Regions from separate parts of the Parabacteroides sp. CAG:2 genome, predicted to be linked through region 2. Evidence: riboswitches for the same ligand, from Rfam matches in the RefSeq annotation. Region 2 holds a riboswitch; each other region holds the start of a gene.
What was found. Region 2 has a riboswitch for cobalamin ahead of QVP94_RS00660 (porin family protein). Riboswitches for the same ligand answer to the same signal wherever they lie in the genome.
Positions count from the first base shown of each region.

Region 1 (5,587 bases), on a different contig from region 2:
GCGAGAAAAAGCATCGTGCCTTGCTGATAGTCATAGATGCTACGACCATATTTGAGAGTACCACAGTCCGGGTCTTTCATCAAGATAGCATACAAATTATAGAGTTTCGGACAGAAATGTACCGGATTAGCCTCTCGCGCATCGATGACCGTAACCAGCGGATGCAACGTTTCCATACCGAAATAATCGTTGTATTGCTGCACAGTGTCTATTCTCTTTATCTCATTCATCTTCAATTGTATTTGGCTTCGATTGCAAAGATAACCTTTTCTTTCATACGTTTCTCACCGTCCGATGAAATTGGTTATTATATCTGTGGAATTGATACAGTCTACACCCCAAATAACCGCTATTTTTGTAACTAAAAACTTTTAAATAATAATTATATGGGAACAAGAAAAATTATCTGTATGGGAAGCTTATTCTTCTTGTCTGTAGCCATTCCCTACGAAAGGCAGACAAGTATTAGGGGTGGCTGTTCCCGGACCATTTGATCAAACTGAAATTGAAAAGCGAGAAGATGTGTTGGTATATACAACACCTGTACTCCACACAGCCGTAGGAGTGACAGGAATGGTGGAATTAAAGTTGTATGTATCTTTCAAGCAATTACAGGAAAGTCGACGAAGCTAGCTTACTTTAAAACAATGGATGTAAATGGAAAAAATTCATAACAATGAATGAAGAAAAACATAGTTATGAATTGAAAATTTCATAGTTATGATTTTTCAGTATCAAAATAGGCAAGTAATTCTTCTATCGTTTGGGTGATATAGGTACCGCCGGAAGTCTCATGGATGATAAAGTGGGTGGTCTTTAAATCGCCAGTCTCAATCCAAATATTCGATTCCACTTCCCGATTCGCCAAAATTCCGTTTCGCTGGAGCCCTTTACGCACCATAGCGTATTTCTGTCCATGTCCAACGAGGCGAATCTGTCGAGAGAATTGATTATCTATACGGAATAATCCGGTATCCTTATCGAAAACAATCCCTTTCCGGGCGAAAAAGTTGCTTAGATGACCACTCAATGCCAAATCCTCGGGAGTACCGGTAGAGATACCATTCGCTTTGTCCATTAACCAGATCTTATCCGATATCTGAAGAGCCAGCTCCAAATCGTGAGTGGACATAAATATCGTCTTATTCGTTTTCCGGGTTAGATGATGGAGTAATTGCATAATCTCTACCTTGCTGGGGAAATCAAGGAATGCTGTAGGTTCATCCAAGTAAATAACCGGAGTCTCCTGAGCGAGCGCCTTAGCGATCATCACTTTCTGGCGTTCTCCATCCGATAAGGTATGGACCATGCGGGATGCTAGTTCCTCAATGCGGACAAGGGCGATGGATTCTTCCACGATCCGCTTATCATCCTTGCTCAACTTACCCCAGAAGCCGGTATACGGGCTACGTCCCATCCCGACCAATTCCCGTACCAACATATTCCGGATCTCACATTTATCGGTCAGCACGACACCGATCGTGGTGCTCAATTCCTTATCGGAATAAGTATCTATATCTTTTCCTAGGACCAATATTTCCCCATCTAATTTAGGTTGGAAAGCCGATAACGTGCGCAATAAAGTAGACTTCCCCACCCCGTTAGCACCCAGCAAACAGGTTAATTCACCACTATAGATCGTAGAGTGTATACCTTTAGCTACCAGCTTTGTACTACTCTTAGAATGGTAACCGATCGAAAGTCCGTTAATATGAATCGTATCTTGTTTCATCTTACTCGTTCAATTCATTCTTACGTTTTCTAAATAATACTGAGGCCACTACTGGAGCACCTACTAAAGCGGTTACCGAGTTGACAGGTAACGCTCCCTCGAACCCCGGCATACGGGCGATCAAATTACAGATCAACGCCAACGCCGCACCGGCGAATAAGACCGCAGGCATTAAAATCCGATGGTCGGAAGTTTGAAATATGGCCCGGCATAAATGCGGAACGGCTAGCCCCAAGAAGATAATAGGTCCGCAATAAGCAGTGACAATCGCCGTAAGGACCCCAGCCGAGGTGATAACCAACAAACGGGCCCGCTTGATATTAAGTCCCAAATTGCGTGCGTAGCTATCCCCAAGAAGCATCAAGTTCATGGTCTTGATAAGCAGGAACGAGAGAGGGATCAAGATTGTCATAAGAATCACGAACAACGTCATCTGATTACCGGAAACACGGGCGAAACTACCCAATCCCCAAATCACGTATGCACGGATATCCTCCTCGACGCTAAAGAATTTAAGTACACCGATCACGGCGTTTGCCACGTAACCGATCATCACACCGATAATCAACAACGTGACATTTCCTTTTACCTTTTGGGAAACATACACGATCAGCGCCATCACGGATAAGGAACCGATCACGGCCGCTATCGATAAGGCGATCTCCCCCATAAAACCAAGTTTACTCAAGGCAACGCCCCCTAAACTACCGCTTAACAACACCACGAAAGCGACACCCATGCTCGCTCCCGAACTGATACCTAAGACCGAAGGTCCGGCCAATGGATTACGGAAAACGGTTTGCATCTGTAAGCCGCTGATGGATAAGCCAGCTCCCGCTACCAACGCTGTCAATGCCTGTGGTAGTCGGGATTTCCAGATAATATTCTGCCATGTAATAGGCTCATTTCCTAAATTCCAGATAATATGCCAAACCGATTGAAGAGGAATAGAGACTGACCCCAACACCAAATTCAAAAAGATTAGAACAAAAATAGCCGTGACAATCGCCAGCATCCATAGGGTATTTGAATGTCTCATCAGTGTTCCTTATTTAAGTCGAGAATAATAGACCGACTCATGATCCGGTAATAAATCCGGATGAAAGATATGAAGCAAATCCGCTAGGACGATCTCCGGTTCTGTCGGCATACTCTCATAAAACGGCGTGTTCTTCATATTACAATAGATAATTCCTTTCTCCCGGAACGCACGGAAATCCTCATAACGAGGATCTTGCTCTTTCAATGCCTCATAGCTGAACGTTCCCGGGAAACTATTCACGATACGCCAATAATCAGCGTCGTCCGCTTGGTTATAGACCGTCTCGAAGTCTAATGTAACACCACCGGATCGCTCATCATCTTTCAAGAAATAATCAGCGCCGGCATCCTTGAAAAGTTGCGCTAAGAAGCTCTTTCCTCCTACGGCATACCAGTTTCCACCCCGTAACTCGCCACTAAAAACGATCGGACGTTTTTTAACCTTACCATCCGCCGTAAGTTCCTTTAATTCATTATACCTCTTCTCGATGGTGGCGAAACGCTCATTGCCATCTTTCTCTATCCCCAACAGCAAGCCTACGAACTTGATCCACTCGGCCTGTCCCAATGGCGTAGTCTCCTTATAACCCAAATGGGGAATCAAGGGAATACCCACGTCTTTCAGCGTCTCATAGCCTCCCCGCTTGAATGGCGATACAAGGATCAAATCAGGATTCATGCTCATGATAACCTCGTTATCGAAATTCCCCTCGATACCGATCTTAGCGGTTTTACCTTCTTTCAGGCGTTCGTTCATCTCTTTATTGAACAAATGCCGTGTACTGGTAATCCCAACGACCCTATCCAAGGCACCCAATTTAATAAAGTTCGATAATTGCAGGGAAGTCATACAGATAACGCTTCGGATAGGAAGCTCTATCACCGTATAATCAGCGGGAATCCCCGTGGGTTTCGCACCTCTTTTCACGAACGCATAATGAAACGTGGTGCTTTCCTCATTTTGAGGATCTTGGATATCAGCCAAGAGATATTGATCCGCATAGGTAAGCTTGAATCCTTGGGCGTATAAAGGCTTAACCTGCTCTTGCGAGAACGCAGATTGCTCTACGGAAGCCGTCTTCCCTATTTCTCCTTTTTCACGGATACCTGAAGTACATGATAAAGTCAATACCGATAAAAGCAAGCATCCACCCGCTATAAACTTATTCATAATCCTTGTTTAATTGACAGTTGATCATTGACAGTTACTCTCGTCCTGCTCCACGGGACAGCAACATTTATTTATGAACCGGCAGGTCTTCTGACTTACTTCCATTCAGGACGCCTTCCCGATTACAAAACCAGTGGCCAAGGTATTGTCCGAATGTTTAAAAGTTCACAGCAGCGTGGTCTGTCCGGGATTCTCACCCGGTTCCCTTTTAATCCGCCTCCCGGAAAAAGAGATAAGCGGAGCCTGTTACAGTGACAAAAGTAGTAAGAATATTTGTATACATCCACAATTTTAAGGACTTTTGCGTTTCAAATAAAAACAGATACACATGAATCATCCTATTCACTTCGTCTCATTAGGTCCCGGTGATCCGGAATTAATTACGCTGAAAGGGCTTAAAACATTACAAAAGGCTGATATTATCTATTGTCCTGCTACACAAGGCAAGCATGGAATCATATCTCGGGCGACGGATATATTGAAAGCTATTGAGGTAGACGAATCCTTGATCCATCCGTTTATTTTGCCAATGAGTAAGGAACGGACAGATGCGTTAAACGCTTATAACGAATTGTTTCTGGATGCCCAAGCTGAATATTTGAAAGGGAAACAAATCGTGATCGTCGCCGAGGGAGACGCTGGTTTTTATTCATCTATACAATATGTATACGATAAATTCGAGGAAACAGGAATCCCGGTAGATCGAATCGCAGGAATTCCGGCATTTATAGCGGCAGGTGCCTTGGCCGGGATACATATCGTAAAACAAGAGGAGCAAATTAACGTAATCCCCGGGACTGCGTCGTTCGATGAACTTTCGGCAAAAATAGAAAATGGAATGATCATCGTCATCATGAAATTACCGGGTTGCCAAGAGGCTATTCATACTTGTATCCGGCAGTATGCGGATAAGGCGGTTTTTCATTATTTCGAGAATGTAGGAACAAGAAAAGAATATTATACTACTGATATCGCCACTATACATTCCAAGGATTTCCCCTATTTCTCCCTACTGATTATCCAACCTCGCTAAAAGAAGAAGGCTGCCCGGAGAGTAACCAAACCCGGACAGCCCATCTTATTACGCTACATGCAATATATGCTTAAGCTGATCGATATGGAAACGAAGTGTATCCATATAAGGTTTCACTGAATTATGGTACATGACCGCTTTTGCGTGCATATCTTCCAACTCGCTTACTTTACGGTTCGCCTCACGCATTTTACAAGCGTTGTAGCGAATACCCGATACATGTCCTTTGATATCCTCGATCGCTTGGTTTCCCCGGTTGAAGATAGACTCTGCTTCTTCCGGAGCGTATACCGTATAGGCTTGGGCAACGTCATCCAGTAACGCCTGTTGATAAGAGCCGGCTATCGGGAGCAATTGATGGATCGCATGATGACATAAAGAATGAACCTCGTTTTGAAGCTTCTTCAATTCTACTTCCCACTTTGATTCACATACTTCATCCAATTGTTTGACTTCCGCTACGACACGACCGCTAAACAATTCCACTACCATCTTTTCCCATGCTTCTGCTACCCACGATTTAGTAGCAAATGTAACCTGACTAAATCTTACTGTTGACATAACCTTAAATTTACATATTATATTGCTAATGTTATTAGTCTCTTATCTG
Region 1 covers NZ_FR885305.1:134,916-140,502, forward strand. The annotation lists gene QVP94_RS11945 (helix-turn-helix domain-containing protein) at 1-230, opposite strand, end outside; gene QVP94_RS11950 (ABC transporter ATP-binding protein) at 719-1,732, opposite strand; gene QVP94_RS11955 (iron chelate uptake ABC transporter family permease subunit) at 1,734-2,771, opposite strand; gene QVP94_RS11960 (ABC transporter substrate-binding protein) at 2,781-3,944, opposite strand; cobalamin riboswitch at 4,008-4,206, opposite strand; gene QVP94_RS11965 (precorrin-2 C(20)-methyltransferase) at 4,273-4,977, shown strand; gene QVP94_RS11970 (hypothetical protein) at 5,026-5,538, opposite strand.
Region 1: linked by a shared signal. The riboswitch ahead of QVP94_RS11960 (ABC transporter substrate-binding protein) and the one ahead of QVP94_RS00660 (porin family protein) in region 2 are both predicted to bind cobalamin.

Region 2 (5,587 bases):
AACAAATATCGTTTGCCGAAGGAAGATCCGATCGATATCCTAGAGATCGATAATACAGCCGTACGTAACGAGCAGATCGCCGCTTTGAAGGAGTTGCGTGCTAACCGTGACGAAGCCGCTGTTCAAAAAGCTTTGGCTGATATCACGGAGTGCGTGAAGACGAAGAAGGGCAACTTATTAGAGTTGGCTGTTAAGGCTGCCGGCTTGCGTGCGTCATTGGGAGAGATCTCCGATGCTTGCGAGGTGGTTGTAGGTCGTTATAAAGCAATCATTAGAACTATTTCAGGCGTGTATTCATCAGAAACTAAGAAAGACGCAGACTTCCAGAAAGCTTGCGAGCTTTGCGAGCAATTCGCTAAGAAAGAAGGCCGTCAGCCTCGTATCATGATCGCTAAGATGGGTCAGGACGGACACGACCGTGGCGCTAAGGTTGTCGCTACTGGTTATGCGGACTGTGGTTTCGACGTAGATATGGGACCGTTGTTCCAGACTCCGGCCGAGGCTGCCCGTCAAGCTGTGGAGAACGACGTTCACGTAATGGGCGTTTCTTCTTTGGCCGCTGGTCATAAGACGTTGGTTCCGCAGGTTATCGAGGAGTTGAAGAAACTAGGTCGTGAGGACATCATCGTTATTGCTGGAGGTGTAATCCCGGCTCAAGACTATGATTTCTTGTATAAGGCTGGCGTTGCCGCTATCTTTGGCCCGGGTACTTCCGTATCGAAGGCAGCTTGCCAGATCCTTGAGATCTTGTTAGGCGAATAAATGGAGTTTAGACCTTACGGTTTTTAAATAAAGAGAGGCTGGACAATTGATTTTGTCCGGCCTTTTTTAGTATTATATGCGGGTTTATGTACTTTTGTAGCGATTATTCAATTAAAAAGGGAAAGAATCATGGGAATCGTTATAGGTATAGATGTGGGAGGTAGCACGACCAAGATCGTCGGCGTGGAGGATAAGAAGATCAAGAACCCGATGTTCGTGAAAGCTACCGATCCGGTAACCTCTTTATTCGGGGCCTTCGGTAAATATATTTATGATAATAACATCTCGCTCTCGAATATAGAGAAAGTGATCTTGACGGGTGTAGGTAGCGCCTATATCGATCAACCTTTATATGGCTTACCAACCGCGAAGACGGATGAGTTCCTCGCAAATGGGCTAGGGGCGCAGTATAATACGGGACTGGATAGCCTGTTGGTGGTCAGCATGGGAACGGGTACCTCTTTTGTCAAGGTACAAGGCTCCACGGTCGAGCATATCGGGGGATTGGGTATCGGTGGCGGAACCATCCTCGGCTTGTCTAAGCTATTATTGAAAACGCATGACTTTCACCAAATAGCGTCTTTGGCTGAGCATGGTTCCCTGAATGATATCGACTTGCATATCCGGGATATTACGCCACATCCGCTACCCGGCCTGCCGCTGGACGTGACAGCCTCTATTTTCGGAAAAGCGGACGCGAACGCTAAGGTTGAGGATATCGCTCTCGGTATCGTTCATATGGTCTTGCAGACCATCGGGCAAGGAGCTGTTTTCGCCTCGTTAAATGGCGATATCAAGAATATCGTATTGATCGGTAACTTGACTCGCTTGCCACAATGCCCGGATATTTTCCCCCGTCTGGAGGAGATGTGCGATGTCCATTTCAAGATACCGGAGTATGCCGAGTATCGCACGGCTATCGGGGCGGCTTTATGCTATATCAGGAACCGGGAATATAAGGATATTTTTTGTGGAAAGTGTTAGGCTACATCAAAACTTTATGTATCTTTGCTACATGCTTTGTTCCCTTTCGGCAATCGCCGGATAGGGATTAAAAGGGAATCGGGTGAGAATCCCGGACAGTCCCGCTGCTGTAAGCTTCATAAACGGGTTGAGCAATACTGTTGCCACTGTTCATTCAAGTGAATGGGAAGGCGCTTAAGACCGGAAGTAAGTCAGAAGACCTGCAAGGCGTGTATATTTTCGACGGCTTCGAGGAAAGGCCGGAAGAGAACGCAAGAACCGTATCCGGTTTTTACTATTCTTTATCCAAGGTTTTCTTATCAAGTCGTCTCATGGTTTCGGATAATTATTTTGCCATAATAATTAGGGAAAGAAGCATGAATCTGACCGACGGGATGAGCTCCGTGTGTAAGATGCATGCTTTCTTTGCGTTTAAAGGACTGGGGTATTCCGTGAACACTCTATAGAGAATATTTGTTTATTATTAGAAAAGTGCGTTTATTTGCAACGAGTAATTAACAAAAGAAGTATGAATATGAAGAAAATTGTGGGACTTGTTATGGTTGCCTTGCTAGCGTTGATGGCGCTTCCGGCGAACGCTCAGCTTAAATTCGGTATCAAGGGAGGTGTGAATATATCGTCTGTTCATTTCAACTCGGACGTGTTGAAAGCGGATAACGTCACCGGCTTCCAAGTGGGTCCGATGATCGAGACGACCTTACCGTTGGTGGGTGTCGGGATCGATGCGGCAGTGTTGTATTCGCAAAAGGGTTTGGAAACGACCTCGGCTGGCGGGGTGAAGACTTCGATGAAGACGGATTATATCGATGTTCCGGTCAACTTGAAATGGAAATTCGGCTTACCGATCGTCAAGGCGTATCTGGCAGCCGGTCCGTATATCGGTTTCCGTGTAGGCGGTGATAAGTTTTGGGATATCCCGGGTTCCGTAGCGGATCAGGTGAAGGCGAAGAATTTCAGCGCAGGTCTTAACTTCGGTGCCGGCGTGGAACTGATCAGTCACTTGCAGGTGGGTTTCAATTATGGTCTGGGACTGACTGATAACTATAGTATTGAGAAGGTGAACCTCTCCGACGGTGCCGGAAAGAACCGTGGATGGTCTATCACGGCAGCGATCTTGTTCTAAATAGGTGAAAATAAAATGAGAGAGGCTGGGCTTTAGAAGTCCGGCCTTTTTTGTTATTTTTGGGCTCGTAATGAAACACCTGTTTGAATGAAATACGCGGACGTCATACTTCCCCTTCCTTTGGAGAATAGCTATACCTATCGGATACCCGAAGATCTGAAAAGCGCCGTGACTCCCGGTTGCCGGGTGATCGTGCATTTCGGGAAGAAACGATATTATACGGCCATCGTCATGGAGGTACACGACCGGGAACCGGTATCCGATTTTGAGACGAAGGAGATCTACGCTTTGCTGGATGCCACGCCGGTGCTCCGCCGTCCGCAACTCCGTTTCTGGAAATGGATATCTTCTTATTATATATGTAAGCTGGGCGACGTGTATAAGGCGGCCTTGCCTTCCGGCTTAAAGTTGGAAAGCGAGACGGCGGTTACTTATAATGAGGATTTCGAGGCCACCGCCCCCTTGCGCCCGAACGAGCAAGCGGTACTGGATGCTTTTAGCGGGGTTTTGAAATTGACGATCTCGGAGTTGGAGAAGAAGACCGGTCTTCGAAATGTTGTCCCGATCGTCTCTTCCTTGATGGTGAAAGGGGCGGTTGAGGTGAGCGAGGAGCTAAAGCGAGGATTCGTTCCCAAGACACAGGCGTTTATCCGTTTGGCCGAGGCTTACCGGGATGAGACGAAATTACAGGCGGTGTTCGAGGATTTGAAACGAGCGAAGAAGCAAGAGCTTCTGCTGGTCAGCTTCTTGGATTTAAGCCATACCTTGAATCCCGCTTTATCGAAGGAGCTTTCCAAGAAAGAGCTATTGGAACGCAGTGGTTATACCTCTGCGGTATTGGAGGGTCTGCTGAAACGGGGTATCTTGGAGAGTTACGAGAAAGAGGTGGGTCGTTTGCAAGTATCCGTCTGCCGCTTGCAAGAGCCGAATCCGCTCAGTCCGGCGCAAGAGAAAGCCTATGGAGAGATCCATGAGACTTTCAAGACGAAGGAGGTCTGCCTGCTTCATGGCGTGACTTCCAGTGGTAAGACCGAGATATACGTCCGTTTGATCCATGAGGTCTTGCGGCTGGGGCGGCAGGTTTTATATATGTTGCCGGAGATCGCTATCACGACCCAGATCACGGAACGGCTGGCGAAATTATTCGGGGATAAGCTATTGGTCTACCACTCTAAGTTCTCGGATAACGAGCGGGTGGAAGTTTGGAATAAGCTATTGCATAACGACGAGCCTATGCTGGTATTGGGGGTCCGTTCGTCCCTCTTCCTTCCGTTTAAGGACTTGGGCTTGATTATCGTGGACGAGGAGCATGAGAATACGTATAAGCAGCAGGACCCGGCACCCCGTTACCATGCCCGTAACGCTGCCATCGTCTTGGCGGGTATGCACGGCGGTAAGACCTTATTGGGTTCGGCCACCCCCTCCATCGATTCTTATTTCAACGCTACGGCGGGGAAATACGGTCTGGTTGAGTTATCTACCCGCTACGGTGATTGCTTGATGCCGGAGATTATTACGGTGGACGTGAAGGAGCTAAAGCGCAAGAAGATCATGAAAGATACCCTTTTCTCCCCTCTGTTGGTGGAGAAGGTGCGGGAGGCCCTATCCCGGGGCGAGCAGGCGATCCTATTCCAGAACCGCCGGGGATTCGCCCCGATGATCGAGTGCCGAGGGTGCGGGTGGGTGCCTCGTTGCGTGAATTGCGACGTTAGCCTTACCTACCACAAGGCGCATAATCAGCTGGTTTGCCATTATTGCGGTTATACCTACCGCTTGCCGCAGGTATGTCCCGAGTGTAAGGGGACGGAGTTCAAGATGCAAGGCTTCGGTACGGAGAAGGTAGAGGAGGAGATCGCTGGGCAATTCCCAGCGGCGAAGGTGGAGCGGCTGGATTTCGATACGGCCCGTACCCGCACGGCTTACGAGCGGATCATCTCGGATTTCGAGAAGGGGAAGACACAAATCTTGATTGGTACCCAGATGTTGTCGAAGGGATTGGATTTCGGGAATGTCAGCGTGGTCGGAATCCTGAGTGCCGATAGCCTGATGAATTTCCCTGACTTCCGGGCGCACGAGCGGGCTTATCAATTGATGGTACAGGTTAGCGGACGTGCCGGACGACGGGATAAGCGGGGTACGGTGATCTTGCAGACTACTCAGCCGGAGCATCCTTTGATCCGTATGGTGCAGCATTTTGCTTATAAGGAAATGGTGAGCTTGCAATTGAGCGAGCGTAGTATGTTCCGTTACCCGCCTTACTACCGTTTGATCGTCTTGATCCTTCGGAGTCGGAATGAGGAGGCTTTGCAGGAAATGTCTGCTTTATACGCCGAGAAACTTCGTGCTCGTTTAGGTGAGCGGGTGTTGGGACCGGTTACGCCGCCTATCACCCGGGTACAGACGCTTCATATCAAGAAGATCGTCTTGAAGATCGAGATATCCGCCGGGATCGCTCCGCTTCGTGAGATATTGGAGGGTATTCATACTGAGATGCAAGGATATGTACCGTTTAAGCAGTTGCTGGTTCATTATGATGTGGACCCGGCTTGAGAATTGAAAATGGAGAATTGAAAATTGAAAATTAATGGAAAGGAGCTTAGGGATGAGGGAGGAAAAGATACGGTTGTTGTTTGTGTGTTTGGGGAATATATGTCGCTCTCCGTCAGCGGAGGCGGTAATGAAGAAGTTGGTGAAGGATGCGGGATTGGGAGATCGGAT
Region 2 covers NZ_FR885254.1:1,844-7,430, reverse strand. The annotation lists gene scpA (methylmalonyl-CoA mutase) at 1-762, shown strand, start outside; gene coaW (type II pantothenate kinase) at 892-1,746, shown strand; cobalamin riboswitch at 1,766-1,968, shown strand; gene QVP94_RS00660 (porin family protein) at 2,261-2,869, shown strand; gene priA (replication restart helicase PriA) at 2,957-5,419, shown strand; gene QVP94_RS00650 (low molecular weight protein-tyrosine-phosphatase) at 5,454-5,587, shown strand, end outside.

Region 3 (5,106 bases), on a different contig from region 2:
CTCGTTGATGTTGGAAGCCTCACCGGAAGGTCCGCCTTTCACGCCGCCCAGGTTCCTTACGGCCTCGGTCATGGTGGTAGCCTGTTGGTCTTCCAATAATTTCCGGGTCGCTACGCCTACGGTTCCGGGTATTTCCATCACGGGGATATCCATACGGGTAGCCGAATTAGCGATGTCGGAGTTATAACTCTGTGGTTTCGCCCCGACGATATCTACCTCGGGTAGTCCTAGTAGCTTGTAAGATAACTGGATATCCATCTCGTAATTCCCTTCTCCCGCGGGAATATCTCGGATTGCCGAGACGGTGTTGTAACTGTTGGTGATTAGTACGTGCTCCTTCGTGTCCTTGAGTGGTAAGGAGAAATACCCGTCCGTATCTGAAATAACTCGTATATCCGTACCCTTGATGTAAATGACAATGTTCGCCATCGCCTTGTTATCCTCATCTACGATCGTACCGGATACGACTCTGATACTTCCCACCGATGGCCTGCTTTGAGCGATCATTCGGGTGCCAGACAAAACAATCCCGCTAACAATTAGCAGGAACAAATAAAAATGTCTCATAATGTATAAAAATTAATTACGCAGTTTACATCTCCAGTGCAATCGATCCAATGATTCCCCAAAATCCCGGAAGAATCTATTCCTTATTTTTGTCTGGCAGGTTTCCTGACTAACCCGGAAAGCGACCTTCCCATCTTTAAAAAAGACAGTGGCATGAAGAAACTTTCCTCCTTATGGGTTTTACAGTAGCGGGCTCTGTTCCGGAATCTAACCGAAATTCCCTTTTATAGACTTGCGGAATGCAACATCTATCACCAAAACGTCACAAAAGTATAGTATTGATAGGGCTTTTTTTAATGAAATATGTTAAATATATTGAACGTGTTAAACAATTTGGCATATCCTTATGCGATAGTTTTTCCCGGACTAATCTTTATGGAAAAGTTTTTTCACCATTCAATGAACTTCCCTCTTTCCCGGCGCTTTTCCAGTTCCTCTTGTAAATGTCGTTGGCGATCTTTGGCGATGTAACGACGGGCGAAGATGTTCGGGACAGCTACACCGAGTGAGATACAAAGAATGATGAGTGCGGAATTGATCCCGTTGAAGAATGCGTTTGTGACCTCACCGATTACTCCATGCAGATTAATGAACGCTAATAAAGAACGATACATCAAGACTCCCGGGATCATGGGGATAACCGATGGGATGGTCAGCACATGATTGGGAACGTGGCACCAATGGACGGCTTTGACGGCAAGCACGCTGACTACGAAACTTCCCATGAACGAGCCGATTACGGGACCATATCCCAACTCGAAGTTTACGAAGTTACGGGTACATACGGCGATGATACCTCCTACGGCCACTACCCATAATAGCCGACGCTGGATGTTGAATATCATGGAGAAACCCATGGCCGAAATTGCTGCCGCTATTGCGTATATGTAGTACGGATCATGTGGAACCATACTCAATTCACTGAACTTATGATCTATCTCGACATCATTCATGACAAGTACCCGCATGGCGAACGCGATGCCGAAGGTCATGGCGGCTACCATCATGACCGTATTGGAGGCTCGGGTGATGCCGACCAGCAAATGATTGTCTAGCATATCATCCACGAAGTTGATCAAGGGTACGCCCGGCACGATAAACAAGGCGCAGGCTAATAATGGATGATAAGGTGTGTCGGATAGCCCGGAGAAGGAGGACGCATATGCCAAGCAGGTGGATACGAAAGCGGCCGCGGCGATACTCATATATACGTTAAGTCCAGCTTCGACACAGCGGGCCCGTACCCTAAACCCGACGAAAGCGCAAATGGAAGCGAATAGGAATGCCATCCAGTCGCATCCAAATAGCTTACAGAATCCTCCGCATGCGAATCCCGCTCCGATGGCTACGATATAAGGGGTATAATTCCGGGGTTGGTGAACGATCTTCTCCAGTTCTTCCTCATATTTATCCAAGGAATAATCTTGCTCGATCGCCCGCCATGAAAGCTTGCTTACCTGTGAGATTGCCGTCATATTGATTCCGTGCTTCTCGCATTTCTGGAATTTGGAGAAGGAATTTCGCTCATCGCTTACGTTCACCATGATCATGGTCCATCGGATATCGATATGCAGTTTCTCCTCGGGGATACCCATAAAGGCGGCAACTCGTTTCATGTTTCGCTCGATACGATTCGTGTCGGCGGCACTTTCCATCAACAATTTTCCCGTACGGAGCAAAAGATCCAATTTGCGCCGTAACAACAATACTTCCTTGTCTGTCATCATTTCTTTTAATTCTTATGTTGTACTCTATATCCTAGTCCACGAGGATATGAATCTTAAATGAATGGCAGGTCTTCTGACTAGCTCCCATCCTAATGCCTTCCCGACTACCTTGAGCCAGTGGCGAAAGTAGTATTAGAATGTTAAAGGAGTTTCACAGCAGCGGGACTGTTCCGGATTCTCACCGGATTCCCTTTTAATCCGTATGCCCGAATAGGCATTACGAAACCAATTCGGGCACAAAGGTAAGGAATTTTTTTTATTTCTTAATCATCCTTACGGTCTCTGTCTTCCCTCCGGTTATGATACGGATGAAATAGAGGCCTTGGGATAGATCGCTTACGTTGATGGATTCTCCGGGATTGATCGTGGATTTCCGGACCATTGTTCCGCGAGATGTATAGATCTCTATCTCCGCCGGGGTATCGATATTGATTTGTATCGAGTTAACCGCCGGGTTCGGATAGATTTTCAAGGTCGGCTGCGATAGCTCTTCTATGCTTGTCGGTGCTTCTTCGGTTGTTACGACCATGTTCTTGGTGACGATCTTTCCGTTCGAGTTGAAGCGGACGGTTATTGTAGCCTCCTGATATTCCTTGATATCTGAGGTTGTACTGATAATTAAGGAGTCATTACGAACGATCGCGTTAATCGGGCTGGAGGGAGTAACGGATGAGACTGATTTTACGATGGCGGCATCCATATTGTCCTCATCGGTCACCATATTGCCTAAAGCGAGTTTATAGACCGGCTTTTCCTCGGTTAATACGATAGAGGAAGGGAAATCGGAAGATATTACCGGTGCGGCGTTATCCGGGAAAACCGGGATAGCGGGGAACCAATAGTTTACGATCATCGAATATTCTTGTACCACTTCGCCTTTGTTATTTATACGAGCTAACATGTGCGTAGGATCTTGGAATTCATGATACAAGAAGGTGTATAGCTCGTCGGTTTTTGGGTTAAGGCGAAATCCGGTTCCGTACAAGCGCCAATCCCAGTCCAGTTTCCTAAGGTCGATCAATTGGAAGAATTGCTTCTTGTCGATATCATATCCGCAGATTTGGTAGCCGGTGAACCAGCTTCCTTCTTTGGGCTGTCCGTTCCAATAGATTTTATTTTCCTTGGCACTGGCGCAGAAACCGTCGGCGGTCCATGCGTACCAAGAGTTCGGAACGACACCGATGGTCTCGCTTAACGGGATCTTTACCGTGTCCACCTTAAAGGTATAGGGGTTCAAGTTTAGCATATATTCCAAGGCGGAACCATCCCCGGCCGTATTCTGGGTCATGCTGATCCAGAGCGTACCATCCTTGGATTGAACGATAGAGCCGAAACCTCGTTGAATCTCCTTCTCTTGCCCTTTTACGGTCTCTTTCTCGATCGGGGCGGCGATGGTACGGATAATTTTATCGGTTTTCGGGTCTATTATCAATAAACCATATTGTTGATGGACGGCAAAGACAAGGTCGTTGGCACGTACCATGGTACCGATCTGGGCATAATACAACTCACCGTATCCATCGGCGTTCGGATTTCCGGAACCTTCTATTTGTTTGCCGATCGTCATCTTATCGCTATCGTAGATCCAGATACCGTTGCTGGTTCCTATATAGCCTTTGTGCTCGTCTACCGGAAGATAGGAACGGCCGTCGGCTATGGATTTGCCCTCGGCGTTTTGGGCGATATACTTGAATTCTTTGATCACCTTCATGGTCTTGGCATCGCATACGGCAAACCGGCTTCCGGTGATTTTTGCCCCGGGATCTCGTTCTTGCTTAGAGACTAGGTAGAACTTATCGCCATAGATCGTACCGAATTGCGTGGTACATCCTAACTCATGCCCCGGATTCTCGGTCTGGAAGACACGATAGTGCCATTCTCCATCTTGAGTAAGGAAATTGACGGTACTGTTCTGATGGCCGTACCAATCCTCGTTTACGATAAATGTACCTTGACTGTAATCCATATCCGTGGAACGCAGGATGGAAGATTGTGACGGTACATCCCTCATTTGGGCCTGATCGATGCCGGCGGCGATCCATGAGGTATTGCCTTGGGCCATTAGGCCGCTCGTGGCGAACGTACAGAGAAGTAAGGTAATCGTCTTTTTCATAAGCCTTTTATTTTTAAGATTGCTTGATCATATTGTAATTTCATTTGTTCGCTTACCGGATCGGGTACGATGATGGAAGGGGGGGCGATGTGTAAATCCTGCGCACGGATAATCTCCGTCGAGGTCTCTCCGATCCAACCGCAATATTGGTTTACCGCCGTGTATACCTTGATAAAGTCCACGCCGTGTAATTCCACCTTATTACCTTCCGCATCCACGGCCCATTCGATATCGAAGCTGTTCAGATCCTTGTAATCGTTCGGATGGTTATCCACGTATCCCCATGGATACGAATAGAGTACGTAGTATTTACCCGTATCACTCTCGTCTGTAGCGTTATCCTTTAACCGGGTACCGGAGAAAGTCAAGGAATTCTCTTCAATCCACATCGGATAATAACTTTGCGTATGATATATATTTTTCGCTATATAACCGGTATTGCCTTGATTATCTTTCCATGGTACATAAGTAGCGTCACTCCATTGCTGGCCCATGTCTGGCTCGGGGATCTTGTTGGGATCCGGACGATCATAAGTAATGCGATAATTCTTGATGGTTTCCGGTTTATAGTATTCACTACCGGCCAGTTCGTACCATTCATCGTCCGGTAAGCCGTTCTGGTTCGTGTCGAAAGAGACCATGACAATACCGGGCTCGCAGCTGCCTCCCTTTTTTTCTTGATATTCCGGCAGGTCGGAA
Region 3 covers NZ_FR885248.1:87-5,192, forward strand. The annotation lists partial or broken gene QVP94_RS00005 (TonB-dependent receptor plug domain-containing protein) at 1-567, opposite strand, end outside; cobalamin riboswitch at 646-841, opposite strand; gene QVP94_RS00010 (threonine/serine exporter family protein) at 957-2,294, opposite strand; cobalamin riboswitch at 2,341-2,539, opposite strand; gene QVP94_RS00015 (DUF5074 domain-containing protein) at 2,551-4,407, opposite strand; gene QVP94_RS00020 (hypothetical protein) at 4,404-5,106, opposite strand, start outside.
Region 3: linked by a shared signal. The riboswitch ahead of QVP94_RS00010 (threonine/serine exporter family protein) and the one ahead of QVP94_RS00660 (porin family protein) in region 2 are both predicted to bind cobalamin.

Region 4 (5,587 bases), on a different contig from region 2:
AACAATTGACTACGACATAAAGCTTGCTTCCGTAAATCTGGATATCGTTGCCGACATCGCCCAGCTCCTTGACTACGTTCGGGTTCCGTTCCGAGTAGAGGTTACGGATATAATAACCGTTCACGTAATCCAGATAATCCAGCGTACATTTATTGCTTCCCATATTCCCTTCGTTCACCAAATACATCCCTTGAGGATTCGCCTCGGGATGGATACCGTCGGAGACCAGCTCGTATTCCGAGGGAACTACGATCTCGATCTTGCGGCAGGATGAAAAAGCGCAACCGATCAGGATACCTATTATATATAATGTATATCTTTTCATATCTCGATGGTTAAAGACACTTTGTAATTTCGCTTCGGCATCGGATAATTCAGGATCACGTCGTAATCTTGGCTTAACAGGTTGTTTACCTCCACGGCGGCCTTGATAAGCCCGAAATTGAATTTCAAATCTTTCGACAAGGAGATATCGCTGGTATACCAAGGTTGCGTATAATTGTATTTGATATTTTCCTGCTGGTTATACCGCTCTCCCACATAGATGAAACTGTAGTTGAGGTTCCATCCCTTGAAGGACGCTTGCGCGATGGCGGAACCGCTGTGCCAAGGGATATAAGGGATTTGATCTCCGTAATAGGTATCCGAGGGATCCGTGAAGTCTTGGGCCTTTTGATAGGTGTATTGTATTCGTAGCGTGACGAATAAATCTTTTACCGGATTGACGGTCGTTTCCGTGCTGACATCTATGCCTTTGATTTCTACCTTACCTAAATTCAACATAGTCCAACGGAATTGCTGGCCTTTGGGATAAGCGATGATCTTGTCTTTCACCTTGTTGAAATAACCATCCGCCTGTATCTTGAAGCGATAGAAAAGATGGTTCTCCCATGTTTTCGTGTAAGCGAAGCCGGCATCATATTGGGTTACATATTCTGGGTTTAATTTGGAGTTTCCCATATCGGCGTAATATAAATCGTTGAAGGTAGGCATACGGAAGATTCGTTTATAGAAAGCGCGTACATTAAAGTCTTGTTTCTCGAACGGCTTGTAGGAGGCGAATACGGCGGGTGTAAGGATTTGCCGGGCTTCCGGTGTGGGGCCTTCTTTTACACGGTCGTTGATAAAGGTCGCCAGTCCGCTGGCCTGTAATTTTACTTTCCCTAACCGGAGCGCCGTGGCGACCGAAAGGAGGTTGGTGAAGCGTTCCGGGTAAACGAATCCGTACATATCGGCGTTCATCTTGTTCCATTGCAAGTCGTAAGAGGCGGATACATCCCAGTTTGAGAGGATGGAATAGACATTCGCGGAGGATAGGTAAATCTCTCGTTGCTTATACAGGTTATCTACATGAATCAGCTTGTCGTCGTTATTCACATAATGCGTACGGTAGAATGCATATTTCGCGTTCACCTGTGTCTTGAATTTGCTATTGATTTCTTTGATATAGGAGCCTTGCATGAAAGAGTTCGTATCCCATACCCGTTCACCACGTCTCCATACGTTGTTTACGATGGCTCCCGGGATTCCTCGTTCGGAATTGTAGTTGTAGAACTTAAGATTCCAAGTACCGTCGCTCATCTTGCCATAAAGTCCGGCCTCTAGGCGGGTGGCGTTGATATCCCCGTTTTCCCGGACGGCGGTCGTATCGTAAGCGATCTCTCCGGCAGGGTTGATACGGCGGTAACGGAATTTGTATTTACCGCTTCCGCTTAACCATTCGGCGCTGAAAGAGGTGGCTACGTTTTCAGATATCTTATATTCGAACAGCGCCGAGGGGTTGATAACGTCGAAAGAACCGACTTTCATCGTGGCACGGATATTCGTTGTTTTTCCATCTTCGAAACGAGGACGACGAGAACGCAGATAAAGCGTACCGGCCGCGCCGAAATCTTTCGCGGATTGGAAGATATCGCTCTTCTGGCCATTGTATAAAGAAATCTCCTCGATATTGTCCAAAGAATACATCCCGAGGTCTACTTGTCCGTTTTGTGCGTTGCTTAATTCGATGCCGTCGTAGAAAACACCCATGTGGTTCGTTCCCATACTTCGGATATTTACGGTCTTGATACCTCCTACGCCCCCATAGTCTTTCAATTGGACACCCGAGAAGTAGCGTAAAGCATCTGCTACCGTGTGACTGTTCAAATTTTGTAATTCTTTCCCCGATAGTTTTTGGGAAGGAATTACCTCTTTAAAGCTGAAACTCCGGGCCGTGACCGTAACTTCGTCCAAGTGCTGGATAGAGTCGAGTTTGCTTTGTCCATGGGACATACCTATCGCCAGCATCGATAATACGCAAGCAAGGTATCCCTTTCTAGCAAAGGATAACACCATTATTTAAAACCTGTTTAGAAAATGATTCGTACCAAGCCGCTCTGTCCTCGCGAGCGACTTCTCCCTAACTGGCAGGTCTTCTGACTGACTCCCATCCCGAAAGCCTTCCCGGCTATATTCTTATATACCAGTGGCGAAAGTGTTTCCGGAATGTTTGAAATAGAGCTTCACAGCAACGGGACTGTTCAGGAATTACACCTGATTCCCTTTTAATCCGTAACCCCGGTTGGGCGAAACGGAACCAATTCGGGACAAAGGTATGAAATCTTGTTAATATCCGGGCTATAATTGGAGAATTTCCTTAAATGAAAGGGTTGTACTTGTATTTCACGACTTCCTTTTTATTTAAAGACGCTTGTACGTCGATCAGCCGTTGGTTGCTGCTTCCCCGGAATAAAAGGCTCTCATCCCGAAGGGTTTGTTTGTAGCGGCCATCTACCAATACGTCGATATAGGACAACAAGGCGGCTTGTGCCGGATTCTTTATCAGGTCCTCGAATTTATATCCTGTGTAGCACCAGATCGTCTTTTGGCTTTTTTCCTTGATCGCTTTGGCTACCTCGGTGAAACCTTCCGGCTGGAACATAGGGTCTCCGCCGCTGAAGGTGACGTTGGCGAATTCGTCGGCCAATACTTTTTCCACGATCTCTTCCGCTTTTACTTTCTTCCCTTTATTGATATCCCATGATTCGGGGTTGTGGCAACCCGGGCATTTGTTCGGGCAACCCGCCGCATAGATGGCGGTCCGGAATCCCGGACCGTCTACGGTGGTATCTTCGATGATATCTATGATAGACAACATGGTAATTGAAAATTGAAAATTAGTTGTGGGTGACACGGTCGTTTAGCTCGGATAGCTTGGCGTTGTTCCAACGGTCGGTGGTTCCTACCAGATAGCCGGTGATGCGTTGAAGTTTGTCCAAGTGTTTGCTGCCGCATTTCGGGCAGGCTTCCAGATTAGGGGTGGAGTTCTCGTAGCCACAATCCAGACAACGGTTACGGTTATGGTTTACGGAACCGTATCCGATATTGTATTTATCCATCATGTCCACGACACGCATGATCGCTTCGGGGTTATGGGTAGCGTCGCCATCCATCTCTACGTAGAAGATATGGCCGCCACGAGTCAAATCATGATAAGGAGCTTCTACTTCTGCTTTATGACGGGCACTGCACTTATAATATACCGGAACGTGATTAGAGTTCGTATAATAATCCCGATCCGTGATGCCCGGAAGCGATCCGAACTTCTTACGATCTTTTCCCGTGAACTTGCCGGACAAGCCTTCAGCCGGAGTTGCCAGTACGCTATAATTGTGTTGGTATTGCTCCGAGAATTGGTTGGCACGATCCCGGATATACGTAACGATCCTTACGCCTAAGGCTTGCGAATCCTTATCTTCGCCATGATGCTTACCGGTAAGGGCCACCAAACATTCGGCCAGTCCGATAAAGCCGATGCCCAAGGTACCTTGGTTGATAACGGAGGCAATCGAATCGTTAGGCTTCAATTTTTCCGAGCCTAACCATAAGGAAGACATCAACAACGGGAATTGCTTCGCGTAAGCGGTTTTCTGGAACTCCATACGCTCATGCAACTGACGAGCCGTAAGTTCCAGCATATGATCCAGTTTAGCGAAAAATAGGGCGATACGCTCTTCCTTGTTCTCCACTTGCATGCACTCGATAGCCAATCGTACGATATTGATCGTCGAGAAGGAGATATTACCTCGTCCGATAGAAGTCTTTGGTCCGAAACGGTTCTCGAATACACGGGTACGGCATCCCATGGTCGCTACCTCGTGGATATAGCGCTGAGGGTCGTCCGCATTCCAATCCTCGCTTTGGTTGAAGGTCGCGTCGAGATTCAAGAAGTTCGGGAAGAAGCGACGGGCGGTGACCTTGCAGGCCAATTGGTAAAGATCGTAGTTACGGTCTTCCGGCAGATAGCTTACGCCTCGTTTCTTTTTCCATATCTGGATCGGGAAGATAGCGGTCTCGCCGTTACCTACGCCTCTGTAAGTGCTTTTTAATAACTCCCGGATGATGCAACGACCTTCCGCCGAGGTGTCGGTTCCATAATTGATGGAGCTGAATACCACTTGGTTGCCGCCACGGGAATGGATCGTGTTCATATTATGGATAAAAGCCTCCATCGATTGGTGTACACGGCTTACCGTGCGGTTGATGGCATGTTGTATGACGCGTCTATCACCGCTTAATCCATCCAAGGTCTGTGTCTGGTAATCGTCGATAGGCTTATTATATAAGTGGGAGAAATCCTGTCCGTATAAATCCTCTAAGGTCTTTACTTCCTCGATAAAGCTATTACGTACGTAAGGAGCTAGGTAGAAGTCGAACGCCGGTATCGCCTGTCCGCCATGCATCTCGTTTTGGGCGGTCTCTAGAGAGATACAGCCAAGGATGCTTGCGGTTTCGATTCGTTTAGCCGGACGTGATTCGCCATGACCGGCGGAGAACCCGTATTTTAGGATGCGATCCAACGGGTGTTGTACGCAGGTCAAGCTTTTAGTCGGATAATAATCTTTATCATGAATATGGAGATAGTTGTTAGATACGGCTTCCTTGACCTCTTCGCTCAATAAATAGTCATCTACAAACGGCTTGGTGGTCTCGCTGGAGAATTTCATCATCATGCCGGCGGGTGTATCGGCGTTCATATTTGCGTTCTCACGGGTGATGTCGTTGGATTTGATATTGATAATTTCCAAGAACATATCCCGTGTTTTTGCCTTGCGGGCTACGCTTCGCTGATTTCGGTAAGCGATATATTTCTGCGCTACGTCCTTCCGGCTACTGGCCATCAATTCCAGTTCCACGGCATCTTGAATCGCCTCTACGGTCATTTGAGGTTCTCCCTTGAATGAGATATGGTCTGTGATCTGGCGAATCAGTTGCATATCTTCTCCCTTGTCTGTATGCAACATGGCTTTACGGATAGCGGTTACTATCTTCTCCTCGTTGAAGCCAACGATACGCCCGTCCCGTTTAACAACTGTCTGTATCATGATGTTGATTAATTTGTGATTGATTATGTGCGCAAAGGTATCGTATTACTCTGTATGATTTTCTTTTTGGAAAACTTTTTGCTGATTAAATTATGTTAAGGTATTAATTTGCAGTGTGTTGTAAAAAGTTTTGGAAAACTTTGTATCTTGCATGATTGCTTTTTGTTTTCCTTTTTGGCGATGTGATGTGTTATAAGCTTCTCTTTGTAAAGCTATTAAAG
Region 4 covers NZ_FR885248.1:6,610-12,196, forward strand. The annotation lists gene QVP94_RS00025 (YncE family protein) at 1-325, opposite strand, end outside; gene QVP94_RS00030 (TonB-dependent receptor) at 322-2,337, opposite strand; cobalamin riboswitch at 2,391-2,598, opposite strand; gene nrdG (anaerobic ribonucleoside-triphosphate reductase activating protein) at 2,639-3,139, opposite strand; gene QVP94_RS00040 (anaerobic ribonucleoside triphosphate reductase) at 3,159-5,366, opposite strand.
Region 4: linked by a shared signal. The riboswitch ahead of QVP94_RS00030 (TonB-dependent receptor) and the one ahead of QVP94_RS00660 (porin family protein) in region 2 are both predicted to bind cobalamin.